DNA from 3 places in the Dactylosporangium sp. CS-047395 genome. Region 3 is predicted to be linked to each of the others. Evidence: riboswitches for the same ligand, from Rfam matches in the RefSeq annotation. Region 3 holds a riboswitch; each other region holds the start of a gene.

Evidence for each region. A riboswitch is a leader RNA that binds a small molecule or an ion and turns the genes downstream of it on or off. The one in region 3 is predicted to bind cobalamin.
Region 1: another riboswitch for cobalamin. It lies ahead of ACQP00_RS12910 (cobaltochelatase subunit CobN); the one in region 3 lies ahead of ACQP00_RS25510 (CbtB domain-containing protein).
Region 2: another riboswitch for cobalamin. It lies ahead of ACQP00_RS12735 (VWA domain-containing protein); the one in region 3 lies ahead of ACQP00_RS25510 (CbtB domain-containing protein).

What each region holds. Positions count from the first base shown of each region.
Region 1 covers NZ_CP192015.1:2,762,376-2,768,471, reverse strand. The annotation lists gene ACQP00_RS12910 (cobaltochelatase subunit CobN) at 1-3,452, opposite strand, end outside; cobalamin riboswitch at 3,512-3,637, opposite strand; gene ACQP00_RS12905 (precorrin-3B synthase) at 3,716-4,777, shown strand; gene ACQP00_RS12900 (precorrin-8X methylmutase) at 4,774-5,394, shown strand; gene ACQP00_RS12895 (precorrin-2 C(20)-methyltransferase) at 5,391-6,096, shown strand, end outside.
Region 2 covers NZ_CP192015.1:2,724,569-2,730,664, forward strand. The annotation lists gene ACQP00_RS12715 (hypothetical protein) at 1-233, opposite strand, end outside; gene ACQP00_RS12720 (hypothetical protein) at 465-845, opposite strand; gene ACQP00_RS12725 (hypothetical protein) at 922-1,707, opposite strand; gene ACQP00_RS12730 (hypothetical protein) at 1,775-2,641, opposite strand; cobalamin riboswitch at 2,740-2,865, shown strand; gene ACQP00_RS12735 (VWA domain-containing protein) at 2,925-5,051, shown strand; gene cobO (cob(I)yrinic acid a,c-diamide adenosyltransferase) at 5,056-5,658, shown strand; gene ACQP00_RS12745 (cobyrinate a,c-diamide synthase) at 5,652-6,096, shown strand, end outside.
Region 3 covers NZ_CP192015.1:5,418,228-5,424,323, forward strand. The annotation lists gene ACQP00_RS25500 (S41 family peptidase) at 1-280, shown strand, start outside; gene ACQP00_RS25505 (CbtA family protein) at 282-1,139, opposite strand; gene ACQP00_RS25510 (CbtB domain-containing protein) at 1,153-1,374, opposite strand; cobalamin riboswitch at 1,424-1,554, opposite strand; gene ACQP00_RS25515 (catalase) at 1,636-3,897, shown strand; gene ACQP00_RS25520 (FadR/GntR family transcriptional regulator) at 4,018-4,695, opposite strand; gene ACQP00_RS25525 (C45 family autoproteolytic acyltransferase/hydolase) at 4,733-5,836, opposite strand; gene ACQP00_RS25530 (acetylxylan esterase) at 5,942-6,096, shown strand, end outside.

The sequences.
Region 1 (6,096 bases), 2.7 Mb from region 3:
CGGTCGGCCGCTTCCAGGAGGCGCTCGGTGATGCCGTGCAGGGCCCACGGGTTCGACTCGGTCAGGAACTTCTGGTTGTCCGGGTCGAACACGTAGGACTCGGCCAGTTTCTCGTACATCCAGTCGGCCACCACCCCGGCCGTGGCGTCGAAGCCGAACAGGTAGTCGACGGTGGCCGCGAGCTCGAAGGCGCCCTTGTACCCATGCCGGCGCATCGCGGCGAGCCAGCGCGGGTTGACCACCCGGGCCCGGAAGACGCGGGCGGTCTCCTCGCTCAGCGTGCGGGTGCGCACGGCGTCCGGGTTGGTGCTGTCGCCGACGTACGCGGCGGGGGCCCGGCCGGTCAGCGCCCGCACGGTCGCGACCATGCCGCCGTGGTACTGGAAGTAGTCGTCGGAGTCGGCGATGTCGTGCTCGCGGGTGTCGGTGTTCTTGACCGCCACGCTGATCCGCTTGTACGCGCCCTCCATGTCGCCGCGGGCGGGCACGCCGTCGACGCCGCGGCCGTAGGCGTAGCCGCCCCACACCGCGTACACCTCGGCCAGGTCGCGGTCGTCGCGCCAGTTCCGGCTGTCGATGAGCGGCAGGATGCCCGCACCGTAGGCGCCCGGCTTGGACCCGAACACCCGCAGGGTCGCCCGCCGCTCGTCGCCGTGGGCGGCGAGGTCGGCCTCGACGTGCGCGCGGACGAAGTTCGACTCAGGAGCCTCAGGAGCAGAAGCCGCCATTTGTACGGCATCGTCGAGCAACGCCACCACATGCGGGAAGGCGTCGCGGAAGAAGCCGGAGATGCGCATGGTCACGTCGATGCGCGGCCGGCCCAGCTCCGTGAGGTCGATGAGCTCCAGACGGGTGACCCGGCGGGAGGCCTCGTCCCACACCGGGCGGACCCCGAGCAGCGCCAGGGCCTCGGCGATGTCGTCGCCGGCGGTGCGCATCGCGCTGGTGCCCCACATCGACAGGCCGACCGAGCGGGGCCAGTCGCCGTGATCCGCGCGGTACCGCGCCAGCAGCGAATCGGCCATCGCCTGCCCGGTCTCCCAGGCGAGCCGCGACGGCACCGCCTTCGGGTCCACCGAGTAGAAGTTCCGGCCGGTCGGCAGCACGTTGATGAGGCCGCGCAGCGGGGACCCGCTGGGCCCGGCCGGCACATAGCCGCCGTCGAGCGCGTGCAGCACCATCGTGAGCTCGTCCGTGGTGCGCTCCAGCCGGGGCACGATCTCCTCGGCCGCGAACCGCAGCACCCGTACCACATCCGGAATTTCGGAAATATCGGAAAGGTCGGAGGTGCTCCAGTCCCGCGACTCCATCGCCGCGACGAGCGAACGGGCCTGCGCCTCGATGGCGTCCACATTGGACCGTTCCGGCGTGGACTCATCGAGACCGAGCGCCTCCCGCAGACCCGGCAGGGCCGCCGCCTGGCCGCCCCACATCTGCCGCGCCCGCAGCATGGCCAGGACGAGGTCCACGCGGGCGGAACCCGAAGGAGCCACGCCCAGAATGTGCAGGCCGTCGCGGATCTGCACGTCCTTGACCTCGCACAGCCAGCCGTCGACGTGCAGCAGGAAATCGTCGAACTCCGCGTCGTGCGGCCGGTCGTCCAGCCCCAGGTCGTGGTCGAGCTTCGCGGCCTGGATCAGCGTCCAGATCTGGGCCCGGATCGCGGGCAGCTTGGCCGGGTCGAGCGCGGCGATGTTCGCGTGCTCGTCGAGGAGCTGTTCGAGGCGGGCGATGTCACCGTACGACTCGGCGCGGGCCATCGGCGGCACCAGGTGGTCGACCAGCGTGGCGTGCGCCCGGCGCTTGGCCTGCGTGCCCTCGCCCGGGTCGTTGACCAGGAACGGGTAGATGAGCGGCAGGTTGCCCAGCGCCGCGTCGGCCCCGCAGCCGGCCGACAGCCCGACCGTCTTGCCGGGCAGCCACTCCAGGTTGCCGTGCTTGCCGACGTGCACGACCGCGTGCGCGCCGAAGGAGTCGGCCAGCCAGCGGTACGCGGCCAGGTAGTGGTGCGACGGCGGCAGGTCCGGGTCGTGGTAGATCGCGACCGGGTTCTCGCCGAAGCCGCGCGGCGGCTGCACCATCACCACGACGTTGCCGCGCTGCAGGGCGGCGAGCACGATGTCGCCGTCGGACACGAACAGCTCGCCCGGGGCCGGGCCCCAGTGCTGCTCCATCCCGGCCCGCAGGTCGTCGGGGAGCGTGTCGAAGAACGCGCGGTAGCGCTCGCCCGGAATGCGGACCGGGTTGCCCTGCAGCTGCTCCTCGGTGAGCCAGTTGACGTCCTGCCCGCCGGCCGCGATCAGCTCGTGGATGAGCGCATCCCCATCAGAAGGGAAGCCTTCCCCGAGGTCGTAGCCTTCACGAGCAAGGGCCTCAAGCAGCCGCACGACGCTCGCAGGCGTGTCGAGGCCGACGGCGTTGCCGATCCGGGAGTGTTTCGTCGGGTACGCGCTGAGCATCACCACGACCCGCTTGTCCGCGTTCGGGATGCGGCGCAGGCGCGCGTGGGCCGTGGCGATCCCCGCCACGCGGCCGGCCCGCTCCGGATCGGCGACGTACACGGTCAGGCCGTCCTCGTCGATCTCCTTGAACGAGAACGGCACCGTGATGAGCCGCCCGTCGAACTCCGGGATGGCCACCTGGGTCGCGGTGTCCAGCGGCGACAGCCCGTCGTCGTTACCGTCCCAGGTGTCGCGGCTGGACGTCAGGCACAGCCCCTGCAGGATCGGCACGTCGAGCGCGGCCAGCGCGCCCACGTCCCAGGCCTCGTCTTCGCCGCCGGCCTGGGCGTCGGCGGGCCGGGTGCCGCCGGCCGCGAGCACCGTCACGATCAGCGCGTCGGCCTCGGCCAGGGTCGCGAGCAGCTCCGGCGGCGCGGTGCGCAGCGAGGCGGCGAACACCGGCAGCGGCCGGGCGCCCTCGGACTCCAGCGCGGTGCACAGCCCCTCGATGAACGCGGTGTTCCCGGCGACGTGGTGCGCCCGGTAGTAGATGACGGCCACCGTCGGTCCGTCGACGTCCTTCTCGGCGCGCTCCAGCACGCCCCAGACGGGGGTCTCGACCGGCGCGGCGAAGCCGTGGCCGGTGAGCAGGACCGTGTCGGAGAGGAACCGGTGCAGCTCGGCGAGGTTGGCCGCGCCGCCGAAGGCGAGGTAGGCGTGGGCCTGCGCGGCGAGGCCGGCCGGGACCGTCGAGTGGCTCATGAGCTCGGCGTCGGGCGCCTGCTCGCCGCCGAGGATCACCACCGGGCGGCCGGTGGCCAGGAGCGTGTCGAAACCGTCCTGCCAGTCGCGGTACCCGCCGAGGAAGCGCACCACGATCAGCTCGGCGCCGTCGGCGAGCCCGGGAAGGTCCGCCACGGACGTGCGCGACGGGTTGGCCAGGCGCCAGCCGGCACCACTGGCCCGCGCGCTGAGCAGGTCGGTGTCGGACGTCGACAACAGCAGGATCACGCCGGGGTCCTCCCTCGGGGTCCGCGCCCCAAGCTGGTGGGTCGATGCCGGCGCCGGAGAGTCTCCTGGCTCCCGGATCGGCGCTCACCCCCGGGCCTTCCCGGGCTGGGCCCGGTGGCCGTCGTGCTGGAGGCTCACTCCCCGGTCACAGTGGCGGGACCGTCCCGGATTCGCACCGGGTTCCTCCACACGTCGCCGTTGTACAGCGCCTCAACTCTCCTGGAAGAGGCTGTGCGGCGTCAAGCGAAGGTAATATCCGCCGCGTGCAGGCTCCAAGCGGACGCGACGTCCCCGACCGGTGCCCCGGCGCCGTGCAGGTGCACGCGGCGGCCGACGGCGGGCTGGCGCGCGTCCGGCTGCCCGGCGGCCGGATCACCGGGGCCCAGCTGCGCGTCCTGCGCACCGCCGCGGCCGAGCTCGGCGACCCCGCCCTGGAGCTCACCTCGCGCGGAAACGTGCAGGTCAGGGCGTTGCGGCCGGGTGCCGAGCGGGAGCTGGCGGCGCGCCTGACCGACGCCGGGCTGCTGCCGTCGGCCACCCACGAGCGGGTCCGCAACATCGTCGCCAGCCCGTTGAGCGCCGCGGTCCGGCCGCTGGTGGCCGAGTTCGACGCGCTCCTGTGCGCCACGCCCGCGCTCGCCGGGCTCCCCGGCCGGTTCCTGGCCACCCTCGACGACGGCCGCGGGGACGTGACGGCGCTGGTCGGCGACGTCGGCCTGCACGATTCCCGATTGATCCTCTCCGGTGTACCGACCGAGCTCCACGGCGGCCCGCCCCTCCTGGTGCGCGCCGCCGAGGCCTTCCTGGCGGAGCGGGCCGCGCAGGAGTCCAAGGCCTGGCGGCTCGCCGAGCTCTCCGACGGCCCCGCGCGTGTCGCGGCGCGTCTCGGCACGACGCTCGGGACATTTCGGATTTTTGGCTCGGACGCGCCCGGCCCCGGGATCCATGGCGAGCTCGCGGTGCTCGTGGTGCCGCTCGGGCTGCTCACCGGCGCCCAGTCTGCCGCCCTGACCGCGCTCGAAGAGATCATCGTCACCCCGTGGCGGACCGTCGTGGTCCCGGCCGCGGCGATGGCCGACGCTGTGGCGTCCGGGCTCGCCGCCGATCCCGCCTCGCCGTGGGCCGGGGTGACGGCCTGCGCGGGCCGGCCGGGCTGCGCCAAGTCCCTCGCCGACGTGCGCGCGGACGCCCGGGCCGCCGTCGCCGCGGGCACGCCGGAGCCGGCGCACTGGGTGGGCTGCGAGCGCCGCTGCGGCGCGCCGAAGGGAAGGCACGTGGAGATGCTCGCGACGGGTTCAGGTTATCGGCGGAGTGTGACCGGGTGAGCGACTACATCCGCGACGGCGCCGAGATCTACCGGCGCTCGTTCGCCACCATCCGGGCCGAGGCCGACCTGTCGGGGCTGCCGGCGGATGTGGCGCGGGTGACGGTACGGATGATTCACGCCTGCGGGATGGTCGACCTTCCGGCGGACGTCGGCTGGTCGCCGGGCGTGGTCGCGTCCGCCCGGGCCGCGCTGCTGGCCGGCGCCCCGATCCTGTGCGACGCGGAGATGGTCGCGTCCGGGGTGACCCGCGCCCGGCTGCCGCGGGGCAATGACGTGGTGTGCACGTTGCGGGCACCGGAAGTACCGACGCTGGCTCTGCAATTGGGAAACACGCGCAGTGCGGCCGCCCTCGAATTGTGGCGGGGCCGCATCGAGGGCGCCGTGGTGGCCGTCGGCAACGCGCCGACCGCCCTGTTCCGGCTGCTGGACATGGTGGCCGAGGGAGCCGGCACGCCGGCCGCCGTCATCGGCATCCCGGTCGGCTTCATCGGCGCCGCCGAGTCGAAGGCCGCACTGGCCGAATCGGGCCTGGAATACCTGGTGGTGCACGGCCGCCGGGGCGGCAGCGCGATGACGGCCGCCGCCGTGAACGCGATCGCGAGCGAAGAGGAATGAGCACTGTGGACAGTGGGCAGCTGTACGGCGTCGGTCTCGGCCCGGGCGATCCCGAGCTGGTGACGGTCAAGGCGGCCCGGCTCGTCGCGGCGGCCCCGGTGGTGGCGTACCACTCGGCCCGCCACGGCAGGAGCATCGCGAGGTCGATCGCCGAGCCGTACCTGCGCCCGGACCAGATCGAGGAGGCCCTGGTCTACCCGGTCACGACGGAGGCGCACAACGACTACCGCGGGGTGATCGAGGAGCACTACGACGCCTGGGCCGCCCGCCTGGCCGCCCACCTGGACGCGGGCCGCGACGTGGTCGTCCTGTGCGAGGGCGACCCGATGTTCTACGGCTCCTACATGCACATGCACAAACGCCTCCGCGGCCGGTACCGCACCGAGGTCGTCCCGGGCGTCACGTCGGTCTCGGGCGCCTCGGCGGTCCTGGGCCGCCCGCTGGTCGAGCGCGACGAGATCCTGACCGTCCTGCCGGGCACGCTGCCGGGCCCGGTCCTGGCGGAGCGGCTGGCCGCGACCGACTCGGCCGCCGTGATGAAACTGGGCCGCACCTTCGGCAAGGTCCGCGACGCGCTGGAGCAGGCGGGCCGGCTGGACGAGGCCTGGTACGTGGAGCGCGCCACCACCACCGGCGAGCGCGTCGCCCCGCTGGCCTCCGTCGACCCCTCGTCGGTGCCGTACTTCTCGATCGCGCTGCTGC
Region 2 (6,096 bases), 2.7 Mb from region 3:
GCCACGACGGCGGCCGATTGCGGGTCGGCCCGCCACTCCCCGAAGCCGTCCGGGGCGGTGAGGGCGCCCGGCGCGGTCGGGCGGCCGAGCACCAGGTCGGTCGTGAGCAGCAGGAACAGTACGGCGATGGCGCTCGCGGCGATGCCCGCGGCCCAGAGCGCGGCGCGGCGTCGGTCGGCCGGCACGACCGGTTCGACCGCCAGCGCATCGAGGTCGAGTTCGTCGCGGCTCACGGCGGGAAGGCTACGGCAGGGCACCTGTCGGCTGGGTGACACCTCGGCGCAAGTGGCTGCCAAGTCTCCGCCAAGTGTCGTCGCGCATCATTTCCTCAGCGCCACTTGAAAGGGCCACGGGAAAAGGTCATGGCCCTCGCACCACCTACCTCGAGAACATTCTCGATACACATATAACTGAGCCAGCCCGGCGGCGCCCCCGTTGCCGCCGGGCTCTCATTTGTCCGCGGGCTACTTGGCGGTACCGCAGGTGGCTTGAATGCGCTGCGTCAGGCGATCGGCGAAGGCGGCGTCGCTGATGACCCGCTGCTGGAACGTCTCGACCTGGTCGGTGCTGAGGTCGGTGTAGATCGGGCGCGACGCGTACGCCGAGGCCATTGCCGACGGGTCCGTGTAGACCTGCGACTGCACCGAGCACAGGTGCGCCGCGGTGGCGTCGAGGAAAATGGTCTCGCGGCGGTCCGCGGTCAGTGACGCCGATGCCGTGGGCTTCGGGGCCGTCATCTGCTGCGTGGTGTTGTCCTCGGCGTTGTCGGAGGAGTTGCCGCACGCGGAAAGGCCCGCCGCCAGGGCCAGGACGGCCGCGGCGAGCAGGGCACGGGAGCGGATCACGAAGTTCCCACCTCTCTGTGGAAAAGCACGGCGGGCCGGTCGGCACCTTGTGGGGGTGCCGGCCGGCCCGGGGCCGTTACGCGACGACGAGCGTCAGGTCGTTCGAGTCGGTCGTGGTGCCGTAGGAGAGCTTGACCGTGAGCTTGTAGGTGCCGGCGGCGACGTTCGTCGCGTCGAACTTGACCGCGGCGAAGTCGTCGGTGCCGACGGCCAGGCCCGCGCCCTTGTTCAGCTGGGTGTAGGTGCGGTCGGCCGGGTACGACACGACGAGCCCGGAGGGGCCGCCGGAGACCGAGATCTGCAGGTTGTCCACGCCGCTCTTGCGCGACTGGAAGACGACCTGCTGCCAGACCGGGGTGGCCTTGGGCACGGTCACCGTCGTGGTCTTCTGCACCACGGCGTCGCCGCTGACCGCCACGACCGGCAGGGTCGCCGTGGTCGAGCCGGTCTTCGCGGTGCCGGTGCAGGAGGTCGCCCCGTCGGCCTTGACCGTGTAGGAGTAGTTGAGCGTCAGCGGTACCAGCGCCAGCAGCGTGTCCGTCTTCATGGTGACCTGGAACGCGGCGTAGTCGACCTGGCCCTGGTTGAGCGAGTCGCCCTTGGACAGCGAGCTGTAGGTGGCGGTGTTCGTCGGGTACTTCACCGTGACGCCGGTGCCGCTCGCCGTGACCTTGACGTTGCAGACGTCGTCCGTGGCCGCCCACATCGTGCCCACCCAGCCCGTCTGGCCGGGCAGCATCGGCGCGAGCACCGGAATGACCAGCCCGAGGTCGGTCGTCGCGGCGGAGGCGGGGGCCGCCGCGGGGAGGATGGCGGCCGCACCGGCGGCGCAGGCGAGGGCGATGGAGGCTGAACGGCGCATCGGATGGGGTCCTTCCCAAGATGACTGGTGTCGACGAGCTGATCGGCGGCGGAAGGGGCGGGTTGAGCTAGCCGGTGAGCGCTATCCAGGAGTCGTACTGGTGCACCGCGATTCCCGCGAACGCCGGATAGCGCTGGGCGGCGGTGTCGACGGCGCGCAGGGTTTGCTGCAGCTGGGAGGCCGTGTCGCCGTGGAAGCTGCAGTACGCGCAGTCGCCCAGGGCCTGCGTCTCGGCGCCCAGCCGGACCGGCTTGGCCAGCGACGCGGCCCGGTTCAGCAGGTCGGCGGCGACCCCGACGATCGAGTTGGTGCCGGTGGCGGTGTTGCGGTAGCTCATCACCGTGACGCCGGCGACCCGGGCCAGGACCGCGTCGGCGAGGCTCCCGCCGCCGGAGACGGCCACCGTGGGCAGCCAGAACGGCACGTCGAGCTCGAGCGGAAGATCGGTCGCCGCGATCGTCTGATCCAGAAGCGAGAGATAGTCCGGTACCAGAGAAGCCTGGTCCTTCTCCCAAGCCGGAAGCAGGTAGGGCTCCACGTCCAGGTGCAACCCGTGGAAAAGGCCCGTCGCCGCGGCGCCCCGGGCCCAGGCGAGCGCGGTCGCGTGATCGGTCGTCCAGGACGGCTCCCCGCCGAGGGCGTCGAGCATGATCCCGGCCTCGTCGCACAGCTCCTTGAGCCGCTCGAGCTCGGTGGTGCCGGCCGTCGGGTCGTAGTAGACGAACAGCGCGCGCACCCCGTTGGCGGCGGCCCAGTCGACGACCGGCTGCGGCTCCTCGTGCTTCCACAGCCACATCGCCCGCGTGCCCGGCGGGGCCACGTAGGTCTCCGGGGCGAGGCCGGGCAGGCGCAGGGGCGTGGCGGCGATCAGCGCGATCGCCACGAGGAGCACGCACAGCACCGCCTGGGCGGCCGGATCCACCACGCGCCGCATACCCGTCCCATCGGCCGCCGCCTGCGGATTGTGAGGGTCACACCGCGCCACGTTGACGTTCCGGTGCCGGTGGGACACGATTGCGGAGCGGTATGTGGAGGAACCCGGTGCGAATCCGGGACGGTCCCGCCACTGTGACCGGGGAGGCGTCCCTCAGCGCACGGACCACGGCCGGCTTCGGCCGGAAGGTCGGGGGGCGGCGGCGATCCGGCAGTCAGGAGACTCCGGCCGCCGATCAGACGTCACCTCGCGGGCGCGGACCCGCCGAAGGGAAAGAGTGCCCGTGACCCCGCCGTACCCGTTCTCGGCCGTCGTCGGCCTGCCCGATCTGCGCCTTGCGCTGCTGCTCACCGCCGTTTCGCCGGCCATCGGGGGAGTGCTCGTCCGCGGCGAGAAGGGCACCGCCAAGTCCACCGTCGTGCGGGCCCTCGCCGCGCTGCTGCCCGAGGTGCCGGTGGTGGCCGGCTGCCGGTTCGCCTGCGACCCGGCCGCGCCCGACCCGGAGTGCCCGGACGGCCCGCACACCGTCGACACGCTGCTCGCCGCGCCGACCCTCGACGCCGCCGACGGCCTGCCGGTGCGCGACGCCGGGTTCGAGCTGCTGGAGGAGTCGCCGGTCACCGTCGGGTTCGAGGTGCGCCGCTCCGCCCTGGTCGAGCTGCCCGTCGGGGCGACCGAGGACCGGGTGGTCGGCACGCTGGACCTGCAGCGGGCGCTGGGGGACGGGGTCAAGGCGTACGAACCGGGGCTGCTGGCGGCGGCGCACCGGGGCGTGCTGTACGTCGACGAGGTCAACCTGCTGCCCGATCACCTGGTCGACCTGCTGCTGGACGCGGCGGCGATGGGGCGGGCGCACGTCGAGCGGGACGGCGTGTCGGTCAAGCACGCGGCCCGGTTCCTGCTGGTCGGGACCATGAACCCGGAGGAGGGCGAGCCGCGGCCGCAGCTCGTCGACCGGTTCGGGCTGGTCGTGGGGGTGACGGCGCCGCAGGAGGCCCCGCCGCGGGCCGAGGTGGTGCGGCGGCGGCTGTCCTACGAGGCCGATCCGGCCGCGTTCGCCACCCGCTACGTGGCCGAGGACGCCGCCCTCGCCGAGCGGATCGTGGCGGCGCGGTCCCGGCTGGGCGCGGTGGCCCTTCCCGACGCTGAGCTGGATCGGATCGCTCGGATCTGTCTCGCGTACCGCGTGGACGGGCTCCGGGCCGACATCGTCGTCGCGCGGACGGCGGTGGCGCTGGCGGCCTGGCACGGGCGGTCGATCGTGACCAGGGAGGACGTGCGGGACGCGGCGCGGCTGGCGCTGCCGCACCGGCGGCGGCGGGACCCGCTCGATCCGCCGGGGGCCGATCGGGATCGGCTCGAGGAGGTGCTTGACCAGGAGGCCGGGCCGGACGACGACGATCCGCCGGCCGATGGTGGGCCGCCGCCGCCGCCCGATGACGATCCGGTTCCTCCCGGCCCTTCCGACATTTCGGAAATGTCGGATTCATCCGATTCGAGCGGTGGCCCGCCGCCCCCGGTCGCGCCCGAACAGCGGCCGCCGGTCGAGCAGGAGGGTGACGGTGGTTCGCTGTCCTATAAGTCCGACTCGCCGGGCGAGTCTGACTTATCGGAAATGTCGGACACGCCGGGTTCTACCGGCGTCGCGTCGCCCGGGCAAATGGCGTTCGCCGGCGTGCCGTACAAGCCGAAATTGCTGAGCATTGCTGGACGGGCGAACCGGCAGCAGGGCTCGCACGCGGGACGGCGCTCGCCCGCCCTCTCGCGGCACGGGCGGGTGGTCCGGTCGCGCACGCCGATCGGCGGGAAACTGACGAGCATCCACGTGCCCGACACGATCCGGGCCGCCGCGCTGCGCGGGTCCAGCCGCGCCGAGGCCCGCGACGTGCGCGAGGCGGTCAAGGTCGGCCGCGAGGCGAACCTGGTCCTGTTCGTCGTCGACGCCTCCGGGTCGATGGCCGCCCGGCAGCGGATGACGGTGGTGAAGACGGCCGTGCTGTCGTTGCTGCGGGACGCGTACCAGCGACGGGACAAGGTCGGCATGGTCTCCTTCCGCGGCCACGAGGCCACGCTGGTGCTGGAGCCGACCGCCAGCCACGAGGTCGGCGTGGTGCGCCTGGCCGAGCTGCGCACCGGGGGCCGCACGCCGCTGGCCGCCGGACTGCGCCAGGCCGCGCGGGTGCTGCACGGTGAGCGGCGCCGCGACGCCCGCCGCCGGCCGTTGCTCGTGGTGGTCACCGATGGGCGCTCGACCAGCGGGCCCGACCCGCTGAGCGTGGTGCCGCTGCTGGCCGGGGTGCCCGCGGTCGTCGTCGACTGTGAAAACGGCCCCATTCGCTTGAATCTGGCCCGCCGGCTCGCCGCCGCGCTCGAGGCCTCCTGTATCCCGCTGAGCAGCCTGGGAGCCTGACAACATGCCGCAAGGGAAAGTCGAGAGCGTCCCGGACGACGGGCTGACCACGCGCCAGCGGCGGCGGCAGCACGTGCTGGCCGTACACACGGGGCAGGGTAAGGGAAAATCCACCGCCGCGTTCGGCATGGCGCTGCGGGCCTGGAGCGCCGGCTGGCCGATCGCCGTGTTCCAGTTCGTGAAGAGTCCGAAGTGGAGGGTCGGCGAGGAGTCCGCCCTGCGCGCCCTGGGGGAGACCGGCAAGGGCGGCAGCGTCGTGTGGCACAAGATGGGCGAGGGCTGGTCCTGGATCCAGCGGCCCGGCACCGAGCGCGATCACGCGGCCGAGGCGGCCGAGGGCTGGGAGCAGATCAAGCGCGACCTGGCCGCGGAGGCGTACCGGTTCTACGTGCTCGACGAGTTCACGTACCCGATCAAGTGGGGCTGGGTGGACATCGCCGACGTCGTGGCGACCCTGCGCGAGCGGCCCGGCAACCAGCACGTGGTCATCACCGGCCGCGACGCCCACCCGGATCTGGTCGAGATCGCGGACCTGGTCACCGACATGACGAAGGTCAAGCACCCGATGGACGCCGGGCGAAAAGGCCAGCAGGGCATCGAGTGGTAGCCCGGATCGTCATCGCGGCGCCCGCCTCCGGCCACGGCAAGACGACCGTCGCGACCGGCCTGCTCGCCGCCTTCGCCGCGCGCGGGATGCGGGTCGCCCCGTTCAAGGTGGGGCCGGACTACATCGACCCCGGGTACCACGCGCTCGCCGCCGGCCGCCCGGGCCGCAACCTCGACCCGGTCCTGGTGGGGGAGGAGCTGGTCGCGCCGCTGTTCGCGCACGGCTCGGCCGGCACCGACCTGGCCGTCGTCGAGGGCGTCATGGGCCTGTACGACGGGCGCACCGGGGCCGGCGAGTTCGGGTCGACGGCGCACGTGGCCCGGCTGCTGGGCGCGCCGGTGATCCTCGTGGTGGATGCGACCGCCCAGGCCCGGTCGGTCGCGGCGCTCATCCATGGGTTCCGGTCGTTCGGGCCCGGCATTCACATCGCGGGGGCGA
Region 3 (6,096 bases):
GCCGCTGGCGGTGCTCACCGGCGGGAAGACGGCGAGCTCCGGCGAGGCGGTGGCGGTGGCGCTGCGCGGTCGGCCGGACGTCCGCGTGTTCGGGGCTCCGACCGAGGGCTTCACCAGCGCCAACGAGACCCACCAGCTGCGTGACGGGGCCCGGTTGTACCTCACGGTGGCCTGGTTCGCCGACCACCGCCGCACCGTCTATCGGGGTCCACTCCCGGTAGACGATGCCGGCGGTACCGATCCACTGGCGGCCGCGGCGGCCTGGATCGCCCGGCCGTGACTCAGACGGCGGCCTGTTCCGCGGCGGGTTCGACGCGGATCGGGCGGTTGCCCAGCAGGCGCTCGGCCAGCGGGGCGAAGATCAGGCCGATGACCGCCCACAGCAGCCCCTGCGCCGCGAGGGAGTAGACCCGGAAGTCGTAGAGCAGGTCGGCGTCGAAGCCGGGGTAGATGATGTCGCCCGCCTCGTTGCGCAGGGGGAGCGGGGTCTCGGTGGCGTGCCTGCCGTAGTCGGCGACGTTGGTGGACAGCTCGCCGAAGGCCGGCAGCAGGGCCATCAGCGCGCCGGTCACCACGATGAACGCGGCCGCGGCGAGCAGGGTGGCGTTCCAGGTGCCGAAGCGGGGCTTGAGGCGCTGGCCCAGGATGACGGCCAGGATCAGGAACAGCACCGAGGCGAGGACCATGATGAGGTAGTACGCGCTGCGCTGGCCGATGGTCTCCTCGTGGCCGACCGCGGGCGGGCTGGCCGGGTACTTGAGGAAGGGCACGAAGTACAGCGTCAGGAACCCGGCGCCGGCCAGCAGCAGGGCCAGGGTGCGCGGGCGCAGGTTGCCCACGCGGCCCAGGCAGATCATGTAGGCGACGGCGAACAGGGCGCCCATGGCCAGGCCGAACAGGACCATGCCGGCGCCGATGCCGAGGTTGCCCTGCACGGCGCGGCTGAACAGCTCGTGCTCGTGGTCGTCGGTGGCCAGGCCGGCCGCCCGGTCGAGGGCCGCCTGGGCCTCGCCGCGGCCGCCCTCGTAGTCGATGGCCCGCTGGATCAGCGGCTCGGCGAAGATCCGCGCGAAGACGAACGCGACGAGGCCGGCGACGGCGCCGGCGAGCGCGCCGCGGAAGATGATGCGCTTCTCCACGTAATCGCCCGGCTCAGTGGCAGGGGAAGCCGAGGAAGTGCCGGCCGTCGTGCACGAACTCGTGCACGTGGGTGTCGCTGCCGAAGACGGACACGGCGCCCTGGTCGATGCCGATGAAGTAGTACAGCAGGGCGGCCAGCGCGGCGGTGCCGACCAGCCAGACCAGGGAGCGGGACAGCGGGATGACGACCGGCGTCGCGACTGCGCCGGGGTTGGACGACGACGACACGCTCACGTGGAGCCTCCTTCAGGGATCGGGCGTCCCTCTTGTAGTGGCGGCTGACGGCGGAGGGTCTGACTCGCCGGTCTCCCGGCTCACAGTGGCGCGACCGTGCCGGACTTGCACCGGCTTCCTGTCACCGTCATTCGCGCTGACGCTACGACCAGCGGCGGCACCGCGTCAAACGTGATCGACATTGCCGGGTGTGTTTGTTTCCTCACCGGCCGCTCGGGTAGCCGCCAAAAGGTAGTAATCCGGAGCGAAGGGACCGCCCGCATGAATTCCCGCAAGCCCACCGAGGTCGTCAAGGACGTCGTCGAGGCGGCCGCCGCCAAGGTCACCGACGCGCTGACCCCGGATGTGCCCGGCAAGCCCGGCAGTGTCACGCCGGCGCTGGAGGAGCCCACGACGCCGGTACCGCCGCCGCCCCCCTCCGACGAGCAGGGCACCCCGGCCGCGGTGACGCCGACGGGCGTGCCGACCGGCGGGCCGGCGACCGCCAACGCGCAGCAGGGTGAGTTCCTCACCACCTCGTACGGCGCGCGCCTCTACGACACCGACCACTCGCTCAAGGCCGGCCCCCGTGGCCCGATTCTCCTGCAGGACCAGCACTTCCGCGAGAAGATCACGCACTTCGACCACGAGCGGATCCCGGAGCGGGTCGTGCACGCCCGGGGCACCGGCGCGCACGGGTTCTTCGTCGCGTACGGCACCGCGGAGGACGTCACCAAGGCGGCCTTCCTCGCCAAGGACGTGCGCACCGACGTGTTCGTCCGGTTCTCCACCGTCCTGGGCTCGCGCGGCTCGGCCGACACGGTGCGCGACACCCGTGGCTTCGCCACGAAGTTCTACACCTCCGAAGGCAACTTCGACCTCGTCGGCAACAACATTCCCGTGTTCTTCATCCAGGACGCGATCAAGTTCCCGGACATCATCCACGCCGGCAAGCCGCACCCGGACCGCGAGATCCCGCAGGCGCAGAGCGCCCACGACACGTTCTGGGACTTCGTGTCGCTGCACACCGAGGCCCAGCACCACACCATGTGGAACATGTCCGACCGGGGCATCCCGCGCTCGTACCGGATGATGGAGGGCTTCGGCGTCCACACCTTCCGCCTGATCAACGCCTCCGGCGGCACCGCGCTGGCCAAGTTCCACTGGAAGCCCAAGCTCGGCGTGCACTCGCTGACCTGGGAAGAGGCCCAGCTGATCAGCGGCATGGACCCGGACTACCACCGCCGGGACCTCTACGACGCCATCGAGGCCGGCGCGTACCCGGAGTGGGAGCTGGGCCTGCAGGTCTTCCCCGACACGCCCGACCAGACCTTCGCGGGCATCGACCTGCTCGACCCGACCAAGATCGTGCCGGAGGAGCTCGCCCCGGTGCAGGCGGTCGGGCGGCTGACCCTGGACCGTACGCCGACGAACTTCTTCGCCGAGGTCGAGCAGTCCGCCTTCCACCTGGGCCACCTGCCGCCCGGCATCGACGTGACCAACGACCCGCTGCTGCAGGGCCGGCTGTTCTCCTACGTCGACACCCAGCTCACCCGGCTCGCCGGGCCGAACTTCAACCAGATCCCGATCAACCGCCCGCACGTGCCGGTCAACGACATGCTGCGCGACGGGTTCCACCAGCAGGCGGTGCACGGGGGCGTCGCGCCGTACCGGCCGAACTCCCTCGACGCCGGCAACCCGTTCACGGCGACCGTGGACGACGGGGCCTTCATCGACGCGCCGGTGATCGTCACCGAGGCGCCGAAGATCCGCGCCAACCCGGCCTCGTTCGACGACCACTACAGCCAGGTCCGGCAGTTCTGGCTGAGCATGACGCCGGTCGAGCGCCAGCACATCATCAACGCATACACGTTCGAGCTGTCCAAGTGCTACCACCAGGAGATCCGCGAGCGGCAGCTGCTGAGCCTGGCCAACATCGACCCGGTGCTGTGCTCGGAGGTCGCCACCGGCCTCGGCCTGCCCGCGCCGGAGCCCACCATCGAGCTGGTCGACCTCGACCCGAGCCCGGCGCTGTCCCAGGTCGGCGAGGCCTGGCCGGGCGACGGTCGGACCGTCGGCATCGTGGTCGGCCCGGACCCGGCGGACATCGAGGGCGTCGACGCGGTGCGCCGTTCGGTGCTCTCGGCCGGCATGGTGCCGCTGGTGATCGGCCCGCGCGGCGGCGTCATCGGGGATCTCACGGTGAACCGGACCTTCGCCAACGCCCGCTCGGTCGAGTTCGACGCCCTGCTGCTCGCGGCCGCGCCGGCGCCGTCACCGGACGCCATCCCGGCCCGCGACTCGAAGGCCGGCGCGTCCGACTCGGCGACCGTCGACCCGCGGGTCCTGCTGCTCGTCGACGAGGCCTGGCGGCACGCCAAGGCGATCGGCGCGTGGGGCGCCGGCGCGGAGGCCCTGGCCCAGGTCGGCGTGGCCGGCACTCCGGGCGTGGTCACGGCCGACAGCGGCGCGGCCGCCCTCGAGGCGCTCCAGCCCTTGATGGCCCTGCACCGCGTGTGGGAGCGGTTCCCGGCAACGGCCTAGTGGCGGATGGTGGTACGGGCAGCGGGGTCTACCGTCGGATGTCCTGAACAACAGTGGGGGAGCAAGCTCCACCCACACCCCCTCAAAACCGCACCGGGTCAAACGGCCGCCGCCGGTAAGTTACCGGCGGCGGCTGGGTGCGGTCACGGTGTCCTCGACGGCTGCCAGGTGCAGCCGCATGGCCTGGGCCGCGCCCTCGGCGTCGCGCTTCGAGATGGCGGCGAGGATCGCGTCGTGCTCGTCGGCCGCCTGGACCGCCCGGCCCGAGACGGCGGCCGCGGCGATCGCCTGCTCCTGCAGGACCGAGCGCAGCTCGGAGACGAGCCGGGGGAACAGCGGGTTGGCGGTCGCGGTGGCGATGGCCACGTGGAAGTCGGCGTCGATGCCGACCCGGATCGACGGGTCCTGCTCGGCGCGGAAGCGCACCAGCAGCGCGGTCATCGTCTTGAGGTCGGTGCGGGAGCGGCGCTCGGCGGCCAGGGCGGCCAGCGGCACTTCGAGGGTGCGGCGCACCTCGTGCAGGTCGCGCGGGAGGTACTGCCCGGTGAGCAGCTGCGACGGCGCGAACTGGGCGTCGACGAAGGTGCCCTTGCCGGCGTAGGAGCGGGTGAGGCCGAGCGCGCTCACGCTGTGCAGCGCCTCGCGGATCACCGAGCGGCTCACCTCGAACGACTTGGCCAGCTCGGCCTCGGAGGGCAGCCGCTGGCCCACCGCGAACTCGCCGGACTCGATGAGTTCGATGAGTTGCGATCGCACGTGTTCCGCGGCGGTGCGCTGCGCGACGGGGACAACCTTCACGGCTGCCAGGTTAACAGCCTGTCGGGCAGCCGGTCGGTCAGAACGAGGCATCGACGCGCACCGGTTCCGACCACGCCGACTCGCAGGGGCTGCCGGCGGCGTAGACCATCGAGCGATCGGCGAGGTCCAGCACGATCCCGGCGATGGTGCAGGTGCGCTCGGCGTCCGGCTGGGCCGCGTCCGGGTGCTGGCACACGCTGAACGGGGCGTCGGCGTGGTCGGCCAGCGCCGCCTGGAGGCTCGCGACCGTGTGGGTGTCGCGCGCGCGGACCCGCTCGGTCAGGTGGTGCAGCCGGTTGCGGGTGTGCGCCTTGCGCTCGAGGTACTTGTCCACGCCGGTGAGCCCGTCGACCAGGAAGTGGTTGGCGTGGGTGACCGCGCCGCCCTCCGGCGCGATGACGCCGCAGGGGCCGTCGCCGGGCCCGGTCTCCAGGTCGGCGCAGAACCCGGTGGTGTCGGCGATGAGGTAGTTGGCCGAGTTGGCCCGGGACGCCGACTGGATCCGCCGCACCGCCTCGGCGCCGCTGTCGCTGTCGAGGACCGAGCGCAGCAGCACGTGGTACGGCACGCCGAAGCGGCCCTCGTCGCCGTCCGAGATGAGGGTGTTGGTGCACAGTCCGACGCCGCTGGAGTTCAGGCCGACCTTCGCGAGCATGCCGGCCTCGACCACGGTGACGAAGTCCGGGCCGTCGTCGCGGAGCACGCGCAGTACCAGTGCGGTCGTTCTGGCTCCTTCGATCCAGTCCCAGTTCTGCCCCATCAGCGGGGTCCGGCTGGTCGTGCGCTCGGGGGTCAGCGCGAACGACGTGCACTCGGTGGAGGCGACGGCGCGGGCCCGGCCGGGCGCGGCGAACATGATCTCGCTGCGGGTGTTGAGGGCCAGGATGTCGGCCTCCTCGACGCCGGCGCCGCGGGCGATGCCCCGGATCTCGCGGGCGGAGGCGGGGGAGAAGTCCGCGATGGGGGCGGCGAACCGCGACCCGTGCCGCCGCACGGTGGCCCAGTCCCACCCGGCGTAGTGCCGGAAGACGCCGGCGTAGGTCTGCAGCGCGTGCTCGATCCGGGTTCTCGCGGCGAGCCCGTACCGGTAGCCCCGCTCCTCGGGGTCGCCGGAGACGGTCACGATGTCGTACCGCGCCATGCCCGCACCTCACTTTCTCACGCCTGGCATTGCCCGCCTGGCAGGCTATCAGGTTGCCCGACAAGTTGTTAGACTCCTGTCGGGCTGTCGGACAGGAGTGTGTGCATGCGGGTGGACCTTCCCCTGGAGCAACTGCAGCGGTTCGAGTACCCGCATCCCGAGCCGGCGGACTTCGGCGCCTTTTGGAGCCGGACCCTGCGCGAGCAGGCCGGCCACCCCCTCGAGCCGCGCTTCGAGCCCGTGGACGCACTTATTACAAC